DNA from 2 places in the Streptomyces sp. NPDC090442 genome. Region 1 is predicted to be linked to the other one. Evidence: riboswitches for the same ligand, from Rfam matches in the RefSeq annotation. Region 1 holds a riboswitch; the other holds the start of a gene.
The links. Region 1 has a riboswitch for cobalamin ahead of nrdI (class Ib ribonucleoside-diphosphate reductase assembly flavoprotein NrdI). Riboswitches for the same ligand answer to the same signal wherever they lie in the genome.
Positions count from the first base shown of each region.

Region 2: linked by a shared signal. The riboswitch ahead of ACIQU6_RS31205 (CbtB-domain containing protein) and the one ahead of nrdI (class Ib ribonucleoside-diphosphate reductase assembly flavoprotein NrdI) in region 1 are both predicted to bind cobalamin.

Region 1 covers NZ_JBIVXW010000025.1:92,416-100,108, reverse strand. The annotation lists gene ACIQU6_RS19275 (sensor histidine kinase) at 1-55, opposite strand, end outside; gene ACIQU6_RS19270 (response regulator) at 184-846, opposite strand; gene ACIQU6_RS19265 (sensor histidine kinase) at 843-2,045, opposite strand; gene ACIQU6_RS19260 (cytochrome P450) at 2,138-3,340, opposite strand; gene ACIQU6_RS19255 (ferredoxin) at 3,388-3,582, opposite strand; gene ACIQU6_RS19250 (cytochrome P450) at 3,724-4,923, opposite strand; gene ACIQU6_RS19245 (DUF3159 domain-containing protein) at 4,920-5,612, opposite strand; gene nrdI (class Ib ribonucleoside-diphosphate reductase assembly flavoprotein NrdI) at 5,814-6,269, opposite strand; cobalamin riboswitch at 6,442-6,670, opposite strand; gene ACIQU6_RS19235 (HoxN/HupN/NixA family nickel/cobalt transporter) at 6,839-7,693, opposite strand, start outside.
Region 2 covers NZ_JBIVXW010000055.1:18,960-26,652, forward strand. The annotation lists gene ACIQU6_RS31185 (short-chain fatty acyl-CoA regulator family protein) at 1-223, shown strand, start outside; gene cobF (precorrin-6A synthase (deacetylating)) at 325-1,116, shown strand; gene tsaD (tRNA (adenosine(37)-N6)-threonylcarbamoyltransferase complex transferase subunit TsaD) at 1,221-2,282, shown strand; gene alaS (alanine--tRNA ligase) at 2,301-4,946, shown strand; cobalamin riboswitch at 5,050-5,203, shown strand; gene ACIQU6_RS31205 (CbtB-domain containing protein) at 5,242-5,463, shown strand; gene ACIQU6_RS31210 (CbtA family protein) at 5,485-6,237, shown strand; gene ACIQU6_RS31215 (histidine phosphatase family protein) at 6,327-6,953, opposite strand; gene ACIQU6_RS31220 (hypothetical protein) at 7,143-7,577, opposite strand; gene ACIQU6_RS31225 (heavy metal-binding domain-containing protein) at 7,658-7,693, opposite strand, start outside.

The DNA of each region.
Region 1 (7,693 bases):
TCAACCAGGCCGCCAGGCGCGTCGGTACCGAGGGGGTCGTACGTTCTGTGCGCATCACGGGCCCACGTTAGAGCGTCGTCGGTCGGCTCCGCAGTCACCCTTGGTCGCGGCGGGGTCGCGACGAAAGTCGTTCCGGGGTGTCTGCCGGGTGAGCCGGCAGACACCCCGGCGCGCGGTCGGGTGTCAGGGGTGGGCCAGTCCGGTCTGGTAGGCGATGACCACGAGTTGGGCGCGGTCCCTGGCACCGAGTTTGGCCATGGCGCGGTTGACGTGGGTCTTCGCGGTGAGCGGGGTGACGTAGAGGCGTTCGGCCATCTCGTCGTTGGACAGGCCGGCGGCGACCAGGGTGACGGCCTCGCGCTCCCGCGGGGTGAGGGTAGCCAGGCCCGGTGGGATGTCGCGGGCGGGTGGCGCGGGTTGGGCCAGGAAGCGGGCGATCAGGGACTTGGTGGCGGTCGGGGAGAGCAGGGAGTCGCCCGCGGCCACCACCCGGATCGCGCTGAGGAGTTCGTCGGGGTTGATGCCCTTGCCGAGGAAGCCGCTGGCGCCGGCGCGGAGCGCCTCGGCGACGTATTCGTCGTTCTCGAAGGTGGTCAGGACCAGGATCCTCACGCCCGCGAGGTCCTCGTCGTCGCTGATCACCCTGGTTGCGGCGAGGCCGTCGAGGTCGGGCATGCGGATGTCCATCAGGACGAGGTCGACGCGGTGGCTGCGGGCCAGTTCGACGGCCTGGCGTCCGGTGGCGGCCTCGGCGACGACCTCCATGTCGGGGGTGGAGTCGATGAGCAGGCGGAACGTGCCGCGCAGCAGTGCCTGGTCGTCGGCGAGCAGGACGCGGATCGTCATGGGGTCGGGGCCTTTCGGTCGACGCGCAGCGGCAGTTCGGTGTGGATGCGGAAGCCGCCGGTGGGGCGCGGGCCGGCGGTGAGGGTGCCGCCGGCGGCCTTGGCGCGCTCGCGCATCCCGATCATGCCGTGGCCGGTGCCGGGGACCGAATCGGCGCCGTCGTCGCTGGTCTCCGGTGTGGTGGAGCCGTCGTCCTCGACGGTGATCCGCAGCGCGTCGGGGCGGTGGTGGAGTCGGACCCGGACGGGGACGGGGCCCGCGTGCTTGCGGGTGTTGGTGAGGGCTTCCTGGATGATGCGGTAGGCCGCGAGATCGGTGATCGGCGGCAACTCCGTTGGCCGGCCGACCCGTTCGACGGTGAGGTGGAGGCCGCTGTGGTGGAAGGAGTCCAGCAGGCCGTCGAGATGCGCCAGGCCGGGGGTGGGTTCGCGCGGGGCGGCCGGGTCGTCGCGGTACCGGAGCAGACCCACCGTGGTGCGCAGTTCGTCCAGTGCGGTGCGGCTGGTGTCGCGGATGCGTTCCAGCGCCTGGTAGGCGTGGTCGGGGTCGGTGCGCATCAGGTGGTGGGCGACGCCCGCCTGGGCGTTGACCAGGGTGATGTGGTGGGCGACGACGTCGTGGAGTTCCCTGGCGATGCGCAGGCGTTCCTCGGTGACGCGTCGGCGGGCCTCGGCTTCCCTGGTGCGTTCGGCCCGTTCGGCGCGTTCCAGTGCGGAGGCCAGGAGTCGGCGGCGACTCCGTACGGCGTCGCCGCTGGCCGCCGCCAGGCACATCCCGGCGATGACGGCCAGGTGTTGCCAGAGGTTGTCCAGGCCCGGCTCGCGGACGACGGAGGCGGCCAGCAGCACCGCGGCCGCGCAGCCGGCGATGCGCCAGGCGCGCCGCCGGTCGGTGCGCACGGCCACCGCGTGCACCGCGACGCCGGTGGCGATGGGGGAGGCGCCGGGGAAGGCCAGCAGCAGGATCTGGACGACGTTGACGGCCAGGGTCGCCGCGACGGCCGGGACCGGGCGGCGGGTGCGGGCGATCAGCGGCACGCAGGCGAACGCCAGGCCGCCGACGGACCACGCCATCGGGCTGTGGTGCCGGTAGGCGGTGCCCGCCGCCACCGGAGCGGAGAGGGCGAAGCAGGTCAACGCGGCGGCGAGGTCGGCCGCCTGTGGCCGGGCCCGCAACCATCCTCTGAGCAGGTCGATCATGTGCACTCCTTCACCGTACGCACCCGTCCGCACCCGGGGTCGGGCCCAGGTGCGGATCCGCGGACCTCGCCCCACGGACCGGGTCCGGTGGGCTACCAGGTCACGGGCAGCGAGTGCACTCCGTAGACGAGCATGTCGTCGCGGAACGGCAGCTCCGCCACCGGCACCGCGAGCCGCAGGCCCGGGAAGCGGGAGAACAGGCCGACGAGCATGGTCTCCAACTCGGCGCGGGCCAGGTTCTGTCCCAGGCAGGCGTGCGGTCCGTGGCCGAACGCCACGTGCTGGACGGGGTCGCGGTCCAGGTCGAGCCGGTCCGCGGCCGGGCACAGGGCCGGGTCGAGGTTGGCGGCGGCCAGACTGGCCGCGACCCACTCCCCCGCACGGATCCGCTGTCCGCCGATCTCCACGTCCTCGACCGCCCGCCGGACGAGTCCCCCGCCGCCCGCGATGCCCATCAGACGGCGCATCAGTTCCTCGACGGCCTGCCCGGCCCGCTCGGGTCGGGCGGTGAACTTGGCCAGTTCCTCGGGGTGTTGGAGGAGAGTGATGACGGCCATCGCGCAGAAGTTGGCGGTCGTCTCGTGTCCGGCGATCAGCAGCCCGATGCAGAGCGAGGTCACCTCCGCGCGGTCGAGGTCGGGTTGCTCGTGCAGCAGGCGGCTGATCAGGTCGTCACGGGGGTCGGCGAGCCTGGCGTCGAAGACCGGGGCGAGGATGTCGCCGAGCCGCGCGAAGGAGCGCTGCACGTCCTCGGCGGTGGGGTTCAGGCCCAGGGCGTTGGCCGCCGCGTCCTGGAACGCCTCCCGGTGCTCGTACGGCACGCCGAGCAGCTCCGCGATCACCAGGGACGGCACCGGCAGCGTGAAGGCGCTCACCAGGTCGACCGGGGCGGGGCCGCGCGCCATGTCGTCGAGGTGGTCGTCGACGATCTGCTGGATGCGCGGACGCAGCCGTGCGACGCGCTTGACCATGAAGTCCTTCGTCAACTTCCGGCGGAAGTGCTGGTGTTCCTCACCGTCGGCGGTGTTGAACGCGGCCGGGTTGTCCATCGGCGGCCTGGATACCGCCCGCAGTTGCGGTTCGATGTCGTCCCGGCGGCTGCTGAACCGCTGCGGGTCGCCCATCACGGCGCGGAAGTACGCGGTGCCGGAGACCAGCCAGGCATCGATGCCGTTGGGGAAGCGGACCCTGCGCACCGGTTCCGTGCGCAGCAGCTCGGGCAGTGCGCGGACCGGGCCGAGGGCGTGGTCGCGTTCGCGCGGCAGGGGGATGGGTTCGTGCACGGGACAAGACACGTCAGGCTCCTCGGAGTTGGGGGCGTGGTGACGGTGGCGGACAGGCCCTACGGCTGCACCGTGATGGCCAGCGCGGGGCAGCGGCCGGCGGCGTCCTCGACCTCGGCCAGCGCCTGCTGCGGCGGGGCGGGGTCGAGGAGGACGACGATGCCGTCCTCGTCGCGCTGGTCGAAGACCTCGGCGGCGGCCAGCACGCACTGCCCGGCGCCCACGCACTTGTCCTGGTCAATGGTGATCTTCATCGGGTCTTCCTCGTCGTGTCGTCGGTGCGGCGGGGCGGTTGCGTTCCTGGACTGCCGGACTGCCGGACCGGTGCGGCAAAGGGTCAACCGGCCTGCCTGGCATGGCTGCCCGGCATGGTCGTCCGGCGCGAGCGCCGCGGGCTACCAGGTCACCGGGAGCTCGTGGACGCCGTAGACGATCATGTCGTGGCGCATCGGGACCTGTTCCGCCGGCAGCGCCAGGCGCAGGTCCGGGAAGCGGTCGAGCAGCGCGGAGAGGGCCGCCTTCATCTCCACCCGGGCCAGTTGCTGTCCCAGGCACTGGTGGATGCCGTGGCCGAAGGCCAGGTGGGGGCGGTACGGTCGGCCGACGTCCAACTGGTCGGGGTCGCCGGTGAAGTGTGCCGCATCGCGGTTTCCGGACGGCAGGCTGGCCACCACCGTCGAGCCGGCCGGTATCCGGTGGCCGCCCAACTCCACGTCCTCCAGGGCCGTGCGGCGCACCCCGTACTGAATGACGCTCAGATAGCGCAGCAGCTCCTCGACGGCCGTGTCCATCAGCGCCGGGTCGTTCCGCAACGCCTCCCACTGGTCGGGGTGGCGCAACAGGCACATGGTGCCGAGCGCGATCATGTTGGCCGTCGTCTCGTGCCCGGCGAGCAGCAACAGCACCCCGACGCCGGCCAGTTCCTCGTCGGTCAGTTCGCCGGTCCGCACCAGGCCACTGAGGATGTCGTCGCCGGGCTCGGCCCGCTTGGCGCACACGAGTCGGCCGAGGAAGCCGGTCAGTGCCTGGTGGGCCCGTTGGGCTTCGTCGAGACTGGCGTCGAGCCGGATGAGGGTGGCGGAATCCCGCTGGAAGTCCTCCCGGTCGGCGTAGGGCACGCCGAGCAGCACGCAGATCACCAACGAGGGGACCGGCAGCGCGAAGGCCCGCACGAGGTCGATCGGGCCCCCGGCGGCGGCCATCGCGTCCAGCCGCTCGGCGACGATCTTCTCCACCGCGGGGGTCAGTTGCCGCATCCGCCGCACGGTGAACTGGCCGGTGAGCAGCCGGCGGAGCCGGGTGTGCTCCGGCGGGTCCATCATCAGGAAGTTCCCCGGCGTGGGCACCGGCAGCTCGGCGTCGTCCACGGGCCCGCTCCCGGTCCGCAGGCGACGGCGCCGGGAGCTCAACCGCGGATCGGCCAGTGCCGCCCGCGCCTCCTCGTACCCCGTGATCAGCCAGCCGGCCACGCCGTCGGGCAGGGTCACCTCCGCGACGGGGTGCTGTTCGCGCAGCGTGCGGTACTCCGGCGGCGGGTCGAACGGACAGGTCCGCACGGTCGGTTGGGTCGTCACGTCGGGTCGTGTTGCGGTCATGACTGGGAGGCCCTTTCCACGGGGTGGGAGGTTGGGGTGCAGGGGGTCGGCTCGGCGCTCAGGGGGCCGGGGATGCCGCAGCGGTGCGCGCCGACGCAGCGCCGGTAGACGCGCCATCCCACCAGCGCGCCGAGCGCGAGGACGACCGGTCCGAACGCGTCGACCGAGCCGAGCGCGATCGTCTGGCCGGTGAAGAACAGCGGGAGTTGGATCGCCAACATCACCAGATGGCCGGCGTACATCACCAGGTTGCCCCGGGTGAAGGCCCGCCGACGCACCGCACAGCGCCGCCATCGGGTCCGCTCCCCCGTGATCAGCCCGACCATCAGGCCCATCGGCGGCCAACCCCACAGCAGCAGCACCGGCGTCACCACGGCCATCACGCTGTGCAGCGCCAGGCCGGGGAGGAAGAAGTCCGTTGCCCGGCCGGTGCGGGCGGCGAGCACGCCCCCGACGCAGATCAGGCAGAGCGCGGCGAGCGCACGCCGCGCGGATTCCGCACGCGCGATCCGGTACACACAGATCCCGGCCGCGGCCGCCACGGCCAGTGCCAGCGCGACCACCAACCGATGCGTGACGGCGAAGCTCACGGTGAATCCGAAGACCGGGGCGATATCGATCGCCACGCCCCGCAGCCGGCGCCGGACGGCGGCTCCGGCGGCGTCCGCACGGTGTTCCCCAGGATGCACGGTGGTTCCAACCCCTCAACGGATGCCGGTCGTTCGGCGGCTCGGACAGTCACCACCGTGCCCTCCCGCGCCCGCCCTGTCGTCGCCCGTCCGCAGACTCTTGATCTGCTGCGGACGCAGTAGGGGTCGGGCGGCGCCTGCTGCGAACGCAGGCCGCGCCGGGCGCCCCGGAACGGGCCGGAGCCCGTGACCGTTCCCCGGTCACGGGCTCCGATGTTCGTCAATGTGCCTGCTGCTAGGTGGGGTTGGGATTCCGGCGACGGGCGGCCGGGGGTGCGGGCTCAGGCACCGGCCGGCGTGGGGCAGGCGGCGGAGGCCGCCGTGCGGGCCACCCCGTCGCCGTCGGCACCGTCGTCGCGAGATCACCCGGCCCGCCAGGCAGTAGTCCGCACCGAAGTTGGTGTTGCCGGAGGCGATCACCCCGCGCAACAGCGCCCGGTTGGCCTCGATGTTCAGGAAGCGGATGACCTGTTTGGGCACCGCGCCGGCCCGTTCGCCGCCGCCGTAGGTCGGCACGATCAGCACATACGGCTCGGTGACCGCCGGCAGCCCCTCGCGGTGGGGGTGCAGGGGGATGCGGGTGGCGGGCAGGCCCAACTTCTCCACGAAGCGCCTGGTGTTCTCCGAGACGCTGGAGAAATACACGAGACCGCTCATCGGCCGCCGTCTCCTCTCGCTCGTTCCCGTGTCCGTCCGAGGACCGGGAGGGCAGGAGCGTCGCGGCGCGTACGACAGGCACCGGGTCGGCGGAAGGAGGACACGCCTCACCCGGGTCCGTGCGACTGCCACGCGGCCCTCCCTCGGGGCCTCGGAGCGCGCGTACGCCGCTGTCGACGCACGCACCGGTGGCAGGTCTTCGGACTCGCGGGCACACCCTCCTCCTTCGTGGAGGAGGACACCTACTGGCCGTCGCTTCCCAGGCCCGTGCTCCGGGCCCAGTGCGTCTGACGGCGGTCGTTCCCGCTCACCGCTGCGGGGCAGTCCCGGACTCGCACCGGGTTCCCTCTTGCCTCGCCGGGCACGGGTGTGCCTGGCGAACCACCAGCACAAACAACACTACATCTAGAACCGGGCGGCCGTCGCCCACCCAGATGTTGTGCCACGAGCACGATTTAGGTATACCTAAGTCCGCAGGCGTCGGTGCGCCGTTCGCAGACGGCGGCGCCCCCGTCGGGCTCCGGTGACACTGCCGGAGCCCGACGGGGGCGCGGGTGTTACGGCGACGGTCAGCCGGTCTCGTTGGCCGTGCCGGCTTCGTCGGTGGCGTCGGCTCCGCCGGCCTTGTCGGCGTTGTCCGCCTTCTGGCCCCAGCGGTGTTCCAGCTTGGCCAGGCGCCAGTAGGTCAGGGCGCAGGCCCAGACGACCACGAACAGGCCGACGATGAGGTAGCCGACGTTGTTGAGGTCGATGTTGGAGATCCAGTCGGTGAGCCCGTCCCGCCAGCCGAGGTTGTCGTGCAGCACGCCGATGAGCTCGATGGTGCCGATGAGGAAGGCGACCGCGATGGACAGGCCGGTGATGGTGAGGTTGTAGTAGACCTTGCGCACCGGGTTGGCGAACGCCCAGTGGTAGGCGAAGTTCATGAAGGTGCCGTCGAGCGTGTCGAAGAGGCTCATTCCGGCCGCGAAGAGCAGCGGCAGGCAGAGGATCGCGTACCAGGGCAGGCCGGCGGCGGCGCCGGAACCGGCCATGACCATCAGGGCGACCTCGGTCGCGGTGTCGAAGCCGAGGCCGAACAGCACGCCGACCGGGTACATCTGCCCGGGGCGTCGGATCGACCGGGTCAGCCGGCCCAGGATCCGGTTCATGAAGCCGCGGTTGGCGAGGTGCTTCTCCAGCTCGTGCTCGTCGAACTGTCCGGCGCGCATGGCCTTGAAGACCCGGTAGATCCCGGCCAGCGCGACGAGGTTGAGGGCGGCGATCAGATAGAGGAACGCGCCGGAGATGGTGGTGCCGATGACGCCGAGGGTGACGTGGGCGCCGGAGTTCTCGTTCGCGAGGGTGCCGGCGACCTTAGCGCCGGCGGCGATCAGGCCCGCCATGGCCAGCACGATGGTGGAGTGGCCGATGGCGAACCAGAA
Region 2 (7,693 bases), on a different contig from region 1:
CGTCGGCCTCGGCTGCGAGATCCGTCACGCGCACCGCCTCGTGTACTCCGACGGCCTGGACCTCGACAGCGGGGCCACCGCCACCCCGATCGGCATGGGCTGCCGGGTCTGCGAACGCCTCGACTGCCCGCAACGCGCCGCGCCGCCCCTGGGCCGCCCGCTGCACATCGACGAGCACACCAGCACCTTCGTCCCGTACCCGGTGTCGGGAGACAGGACGTGAGCGCGGGCGCCTGACCGGTGGCGCCCTGCGCAACCGTGCTTTCCGGCCATTCCCGACGGGCCCGGGCGGGGTGCGGCCCGCGGTGCGGCGAAGCTGGTGCCATGAGCACGGAACCACGCCACCTCCTCGTCATCGGCATCGGAGCCGGTGACCCCGACTACCTGACCCTCGCCGCGGTGAAGGCCATGGCCCGCACGGACGTCTTCTTCCTCGTGGGCAAGGGGCCGCAGAAGGCCCAACTGACGGATCTGCGCCAGCACATGGTGGCGCAGCACGCACGCGCTCCCTACCGGGTCGTGGCGGCGGACGACCCCTGGCGCGACCGCACCCGCGCGGACCGACCCGGTTACACGGCCGCCGTCCATGACTGGCGCAGCCGTCGCGCGGACGTCTACGAGCGGTTGGTGACCGACGAACTCGCCCCCGGGCAGACCGGCGCGTTCCTGGTGTGGGGCGATCCGGCCCTGTACGACAGCACGCTCGGCATTCTCGGCGAGATCGAGGCGCGCGGCACGGTGTCGTTCACGGTCAAGGTGGTTCCCGGCATCAGCAGCGTCTCCGCGCTGGCCGCCCGCCACCACATCACGGTGAACCAGGTCGGCCGCCCGGTGCACATCACCCCCGCCCGCAGGCTCGCGGAGCTCTCCCCCAACGACGACGGGGACGTCGTCGTCATGCTCGACGCCCACGAGTCGTTCGGCCGGTTCGAGACGGACGACGTCTGGATCTACTGGGGCGCCTATCTCGGCACGCCCGACGAGCTCCTGGTCGCCGGCCCCGTGCGCGAGGTCGCGGACCGGATCAGGCGGCTGCGGAGCGAGGCGCGGGACCGGCACGGCTGGATCATGGACACCTATCTGCTGCGCCTGGTCGACGAGGACCGCGAGGAGTGATGGCCGGGCGCGGGGCGGAGGGCGGACACGAGGGCCGCGGCTTATTGCACATCACTTGCAATTACCATTGATGGGCAATGAGTGGGTGTCGTGAGGGAGTGGCCATGCCGCAGGGCCGGATCGTGCTCGGTATCGAGTCGTCGTGCGATGAGACCGGGGCCGGGATCGTGTCGGACGGACGGCTGCTCGCGCACGCGGTGGCGTCGAGCATGTCCGAGCACGCCCGGTTCGGCGGGGTGGTGCCGGAGATCGCCGCCCGCGCCCATCTGCACTCCTTCACGCCGGTGGTGCGGGAGGCCCTGGACCAGGCGGGGCTGCGGCTGAGCGACCTCGACGCCGTCGCCGTCACCACCGGCCCCGGCCTGTCGGGGGCCCTCCAGGTGGGGCTCGCGGGAGCGAAGAGCCTGGCGTACGCGGCCGGGGTGCCCCTCTACGGGGTCCATCACCTGGCCGGCCATGTCGCGGCCGACACCCTGGAGCACGGCCCGCTGCCCGATCCGTGCCTGGTGCTGATCGTCTCCGGTGGCCACACCTCGCTGCTGCTGGTGCGGGACCTCGTCCGCGATCCGATCCTGCACCTGGGCGACACCATCGACGACGCCGCCGGCGAGTGCTTCGACAAGGCGGCCCGGATCTTCGGCCTGCCCTACCCCGGGGGCCCGGCGATCGACCGGGCGGCCCGGGACGGGAACCCCTGCGCCGTCGCCTTCCCCCGCCCGCTGACGAGCGGGAAGGGCGACCCGTACGCGTTCTCGTTCTCCGGCCTGAAGACGGCCGCGGCGCGCTGGGCCGAGTCGTACCGACTCCGGGGCGCCGAGCTCCCGTTGGCCGACGGCGCCGCCTCGCTCCAGGAGGCGGTCGCGGACGTGCTGACCCGTAAGGCGCTGGCCGCCTGCCGGGAGTACGAGGTGCGCACGCTGGTCGTGGTGGGCGGGGTGGCCGCCAACTCCCGGGTCCGGGCGCTCGCGGAGGAGCGGTGCGCGGCCGCGGGGGTGGAACTGCGGGTGCCGCCGCTGACGTTGTGCACCGACAACGGCGCGATGATCGCCGCGGTCGGCGACCTGCTGGTGCGCGCGGGCGCCGCCCCGGCCCAACTGAGCGTGTCCATCGACCCGTCCGCGCCGTTGGAGTACGCCGCGCTGCATCCCGCCCTCGTTCCCGCCTGAGTCGATTCGGAGCACACCTTGCGCACCGCCGAAATCCGTTCCCGCTTCCTCACGTTCTTCGCCGACCGCGGTCACACCGTGGTGCCCAGCGCCCCGCTGCCCACGCCGGATCCCACCCTGCTGTTCGTCAACGCCGGCATGGTCCCGTTCAAGCCCTATCTGACCGGTGAGCAGGAGGCGCCGTGGCCGCGGGCGACCAGCGTGCAGAAGTGCGTGCGCACGCTCGACATCGAGGAGGTCGGGAAGACCACCCGGCACGGCTCGTTCTTCCAGATGAACGGGAACTTCTCCTTCGGGGACTACTTCAAGGAGCAGGCCATCGCCTTCGCCTGGGAGCTGTCCACCTCCCCGGTCGCGGACGGGGGTTACGGCCTGGACCCGGCGAAGATCTGGGTGACCGTCCACCACTCCGACGACGAGGCGCGCGGCCTGTGGCGCAGGCTCGCGGGGCTGCCCGACGAGCGGATCGTGGCCCGGGGCGACGAGGACAACTTCTGGTCGATGGGCGTGCCCGGCCCGTGCGGTCCGTGCTCGGAGCTGTACTACGACCGGGGTCCGGCGCTCGGCCGCGCGGGCGGCCCGGCGGTCGACGAGGACCGCTACATGGAGTTCTGGAACCTGGTCTTCATGCAGGACGAACGCGGCGAGGGCGCCGGCAAGTCCGGCTACCCGATCCTCGGCCGGCTGCCCCGCCCCAACATCGACACCGGCATGGGCCTGGAGCGGATGGCCACCCTCCTCCAGGGCAAGGACAACCTCTACGAGATCGACGAGACCCGGCCCGTCCTCGACCGCGCCGCGGAGCTCGCCGGGGTCCGCTACGGCGCGGAGCACCAGACGGACGTCCGGCTGCGGGTGGTCGCCGACCACGTCCGCACCGCGTTGATGCTGCTCGCCGACGGCACCGCGCCCGGCAACGAGGGCCGCGGCTACGTCCTGCGCCGCATCCTGCGCCGCGCCGTCCGCTCGATGCGCCAACTCGGCTACCAGGACCCCGCCCTGCCCGCACTGCTGGCGGTGGCGCGGGACTGCATGGCCCCCAGCTATCCGGAGGTCGCGGACGCCTATGCGCGGATCTCCGACCAGGCGCGCGGGGAGGAGGACGCCTTCCGCGCCACGCTGCGGCAGGGCACCACCGTCCTGGACACCGCCGTCGCCCGGGTACGGGAGGAGGGCGGGCGCACCCTGCCGGGCCGGCAGGCGTTCCTGCTGCACGACACCTACGGGTTCCCCATCGACCTCACCCTGGAGATGGCGGCCGAACAGGGCGTCGAGGTCGACCGCGAGGGCTTCACCGCCCTGATGAACGAGCAGCGGGAGCGGGCCCGCGCCGACGCCCGGGCCCGCAAGTCCGGTGGCGCGGCCGACACTTCGGCGCTGCGCTCGCTGCTGGACGCGCACGGTCCCACCGACTGGCGGGCGTGGGAATCCCTGACCGCCGAGGCCCGGGTCCTGGGCGTGGTCGGCGCGGCCGGCCCGGTCCCGGTCGCCCGCGAGGGCGAGATCGTCACCGTCGTCCTGGACCGCTCCCCCTTCTACGCCGAGTCCGGCGGCCAGGACAGCGACGCCGGCCGCCTCTCCGGCGCCTCCACCGAGGCCGAGGTCCTCGACGTGCAGCGGGCGCTGCCGGGGCTGATCGCCCACCAGATCCGGGTCACCGCAGGCGAGTTGGCCGTCGGCGACGAGGTGGTCGCCGCGGTCGATGCCGAGTGGCGGCTGGGCGCCCGGCAGGCCCACTCCGGCACCCACGTCCTGCACGCGGCGCTGCGCGAGATCCTCGGCCCGACGGCCCTCCAGTCCGGCTCCTACAACCGGCCCGGCTATCTGCGCCTGGACTTCCCCTGGCGCGGCGCCCTCTCCCCCACCGTCCGCAGCGAGGTCGAGGAGGCCGCCAACCGGGCGTTGCGCAGGGACCTGCCGGTGGGCGTGCGGTGGATGACACTGCCCGAGGCCAAGGAGATCGGCGCGCTCGCCCTGTTCGACGAGACGTACGGGGAGCAGGTGCGGGTGGTCGAGATCGGCGGCGCCTGGTCGCGCGAACTGTGCGGCGGCACCCATGTCGAGCACGCCGCGCAGATCGGCACGGTCGCCCTGACCGGCGAGTCCTCGGTCGGCGCCGGCATGCGGCGGCTGGAGGCGGCGGTGGGCATCGAGGGCTTCGACTACCTCGCCCGCGAACGCGATCTGGTCTCCCGGATCGCCGAGCAACTGGGCTCCCCGCGCGCGGAGTTGCCCGAGAAGATCGGCGGCCTGCTGGACCGGTTGAAGGCCGCCGACCGCGAGAACGCCCGGCTGAAGGCCGTGGCCACCGCGGCGCGGGCCGCCGAGCTGGCCGCCACCGGCGTGGACGCCGACGGCACCCTGGTCGTCACCGCCACCGCGGAGGGCCCGGCCGCCGATGCGCGCGCCCTGGCCCTGGCCGTCCGCGACCGGCTCCCGACGGACCGCCCCGGCCTGGCGGCGGTCGCCGGCGACGACGGCGCGCTCGTAGTCGCCCTCAACGGCGCCGCCGCGGCCGCCGGGTTGGACGCGTCCACCGTGGTCAAGCGGCTGTTGGACGGCCGCGGTGGCGGCTCCAAGGCGGTCGCGCAGGGCGGCGGGGTGCCCGTCGAGCGGCTGCGCCGCCTCCTGGCGGAGCTGCCGCAGGTCGTCGGGCGGGGGTGAGCGGCGGCGGCTGGAGTTGCCGGACTGACCAGCGGTTCCCCGCCCGTCACCCGGCCGGTAGCCCGGCGCGAGAGGAAGATCACGTCGGGTGACCCGCATTTTGGCCATGCACCTGCCACGCGGTATCGTCAGCGCGATTATTGACGACGGCATGGCGGAAGCCGGTGGGAAACCGGCACGGTCGCGCCACTGTGAGCGGGACGTCCAACGCGTTGGGCGTCCCGTGAGTCAGACCCGCAGCCGTCGACCTGTGCACCACCGAGATGGGACGCGAACTCCCAGAGGAGGCCCTGCCATGGCGCAGTCCATCGCCCAGCCGACCGCCGGCTCCCCCGCGGTACCCACCAAACTGCCGCTCAGGGCGATAGCCCCCTGGGCGCTCTTCTTCGGCATCCTGATGCTCGTCCTGCTCTACTTCGTCGGCGCCGAGCAGGGCGCCACCTCCGTCTTCAACGGCACGGACATCCACGAGTGGGTGCACGACGGCCGCCACCTGCTCGGCTTCCCCTGCCACTGACGCGAGGGACGCCGCACGCCCATGAACTCCACAACGGTCCGAAACCTCCTCGTCCGTGGCATGCTCGCCGGCCTCGCAGCCGGTGTGCTCGCGCTGGTCGTCGCCTATCTCCTCGGTGAGCCCAACGTCGACAGCGCGATCCGGTTCGAGGCCGCCCACTCCCACGAGCACGAGAGGGAAGTCGTCTCCCGCTCCCTCCAGTCCACCGCCGGCCTCGCCACCGGTGTACTGGTCTACGGGGTCGCCTTCGGTGGCATCGCCGCCCTCGCCTTCTCCTTCGCGCTCGGCCGCGTCGGCCGCTTCGGCCCCCGGGCGACCGCGCTGCTGCTGTCCGGCTGCGCGCTGCTCGCCGTGTACGTGGTGCCGTTCCTCAAGTACCCGGCCAATCCGCCGTCCGTCGGCGAACCCGACACCATCGGCAAACGCACCGCCCTGTACTTCCTGATGATGCTGCTCAGCGTGCTGCTGGCGCTCGCGGCCACCATCCTGGGCAAGCGCCTGGCGCCGAAGTCGGGTACCTGGTACGCGACCGTCGTCGCGGTGGTCGCCTTCGCCGTCGTGATCGGTGTGGCCTATGCCGTCCTGCCCGCGATCAACGAGGTACCGACGGCCTTCCCGGCCACCCTGCTGTGGCGGTTCCGGCTCTCCGCCCTGGCCATCCAGGCCGTGCTGTGGGGTGGCTTCGGCCTCCTCTTCGGTGAGTTGGCCGAGCGGCTGCTGCATCCGCGGGCCGAGGCCGCTGCCGCCGGCCGAGCGGTCCCCGTCGAGAGCTGACGCCCGTACCGCAGACGTCCGAGAGGGCCCCGGAATCTCCGAGGGCCCTCTCTGGCGTCTGCGGTACGGGGCCGGACCGGCCGGGACGCTCAGAGCTTCGCCGCGGTGTCCGGCGGGGGCGGGGGTGATGACGGAGACGATGACGTGGGCAGGGCCTGGCCGAGCCGCAGGTTCCAGCGGCCGGCCCGACCGCTGAGTTCCGTGGCCGCCAACGGGGGCGCGTCCAGCCGCCAGAAGGCCGGCGCGGGCAGGCCGAGGACGTGTACGACCGCCGCCCGCACCACCTCCGGCTCGACGACGGCGAGCGTCCGGCCGTCCGGCGGCAGCGCGTCCAGCCAGCGCGCGACGCGTCCGCACAAGTCCTGCACCGACTCGCCACCGTGCGGCGCGCACGTCGGGTCGGCGAGCCAACGGCCCACGGCCTCCGGCTCGACGACCCCCACCTCGTCGAGGGTCCGGCCCGTCCAACGGCCCACGTCGAGACCGCTCAACTCGGCCGCGTCCGCGCCGTCGAGGCCGAGCGCGGCGGCCGTCTGACGACAGCGCGCGCTCGGGGAGACGCGCACCCGAGCGGCCCGGGGAAGCGACCCGGCGGCCGAACGGGCCCTGGCGGCGGCGCTGTCGTCGATCGCGTCACCGTCGGCGCCGCCGCCAAAACGGGCCTGCCGCAGTGACCGGCTCATCGCGGGCGTGATGAGGGTGACGCGACTGGTCACGGGGGTGCCTCCTGCTGGGTTGCGGTACGCGGGGTGTGGTGTGCGGTACGGGGTTCTGGGGACGAAGGCAAGCGATCGACATGCCACTTGGTCAGGTGTCGCCGCCGCACCCGACGCCCGACCCACGGGGTCGGCCCAGGCACCGAGGAGGCTCGACCCACCCCTCCGTCGGTGTGCCTGCGGTGGGTGTCACCCGCCCAACAGCAGCCGCTCCAGGGCTGCCCGCGCCCGGGAGTCGGACTCGGCGCGGGTGGCGATGGCCTCGGCCAGCTCCCGCACCCACTCGTCCAGGGCCACCGGGCGCCGGGAGAGGATCACTCCCCGCACCTCCCGGCACACCTCGCCGCTCGGGCGGCCGCCGGAGAGGTTCAGTACCAAGCGCTGCTCGCCCAGTGCGACGTCCAGGCACACCACCCTGCCCTCCCGGCCGGCCAGTCGATCGGCCATGCCGCGCTTGCGCTCGATCGCCACCGACCCCGGCGGCAGCGCGTCCGCCAGCGTCCCGGTGAGCACCTGGGCGTACACCTCCAGGTCGGCGGCGTCCCGGCGCAGTGCGGCGGCGAGCAGCTCGACGGAGGCGGGATCGCCGCCGGGCTCGGGCGGCACGGGGAGGTAGGAGGACATCGACAGCGGCCTTTCGTTTCGGTCTGGGTCCAACGGATCGCGTGCTACGGCCCGTCCGATGGGTCAGGGTCGGACGGGCCCTACCCGTCCAGGCTCAGCACCATCGTCGGGCGTTC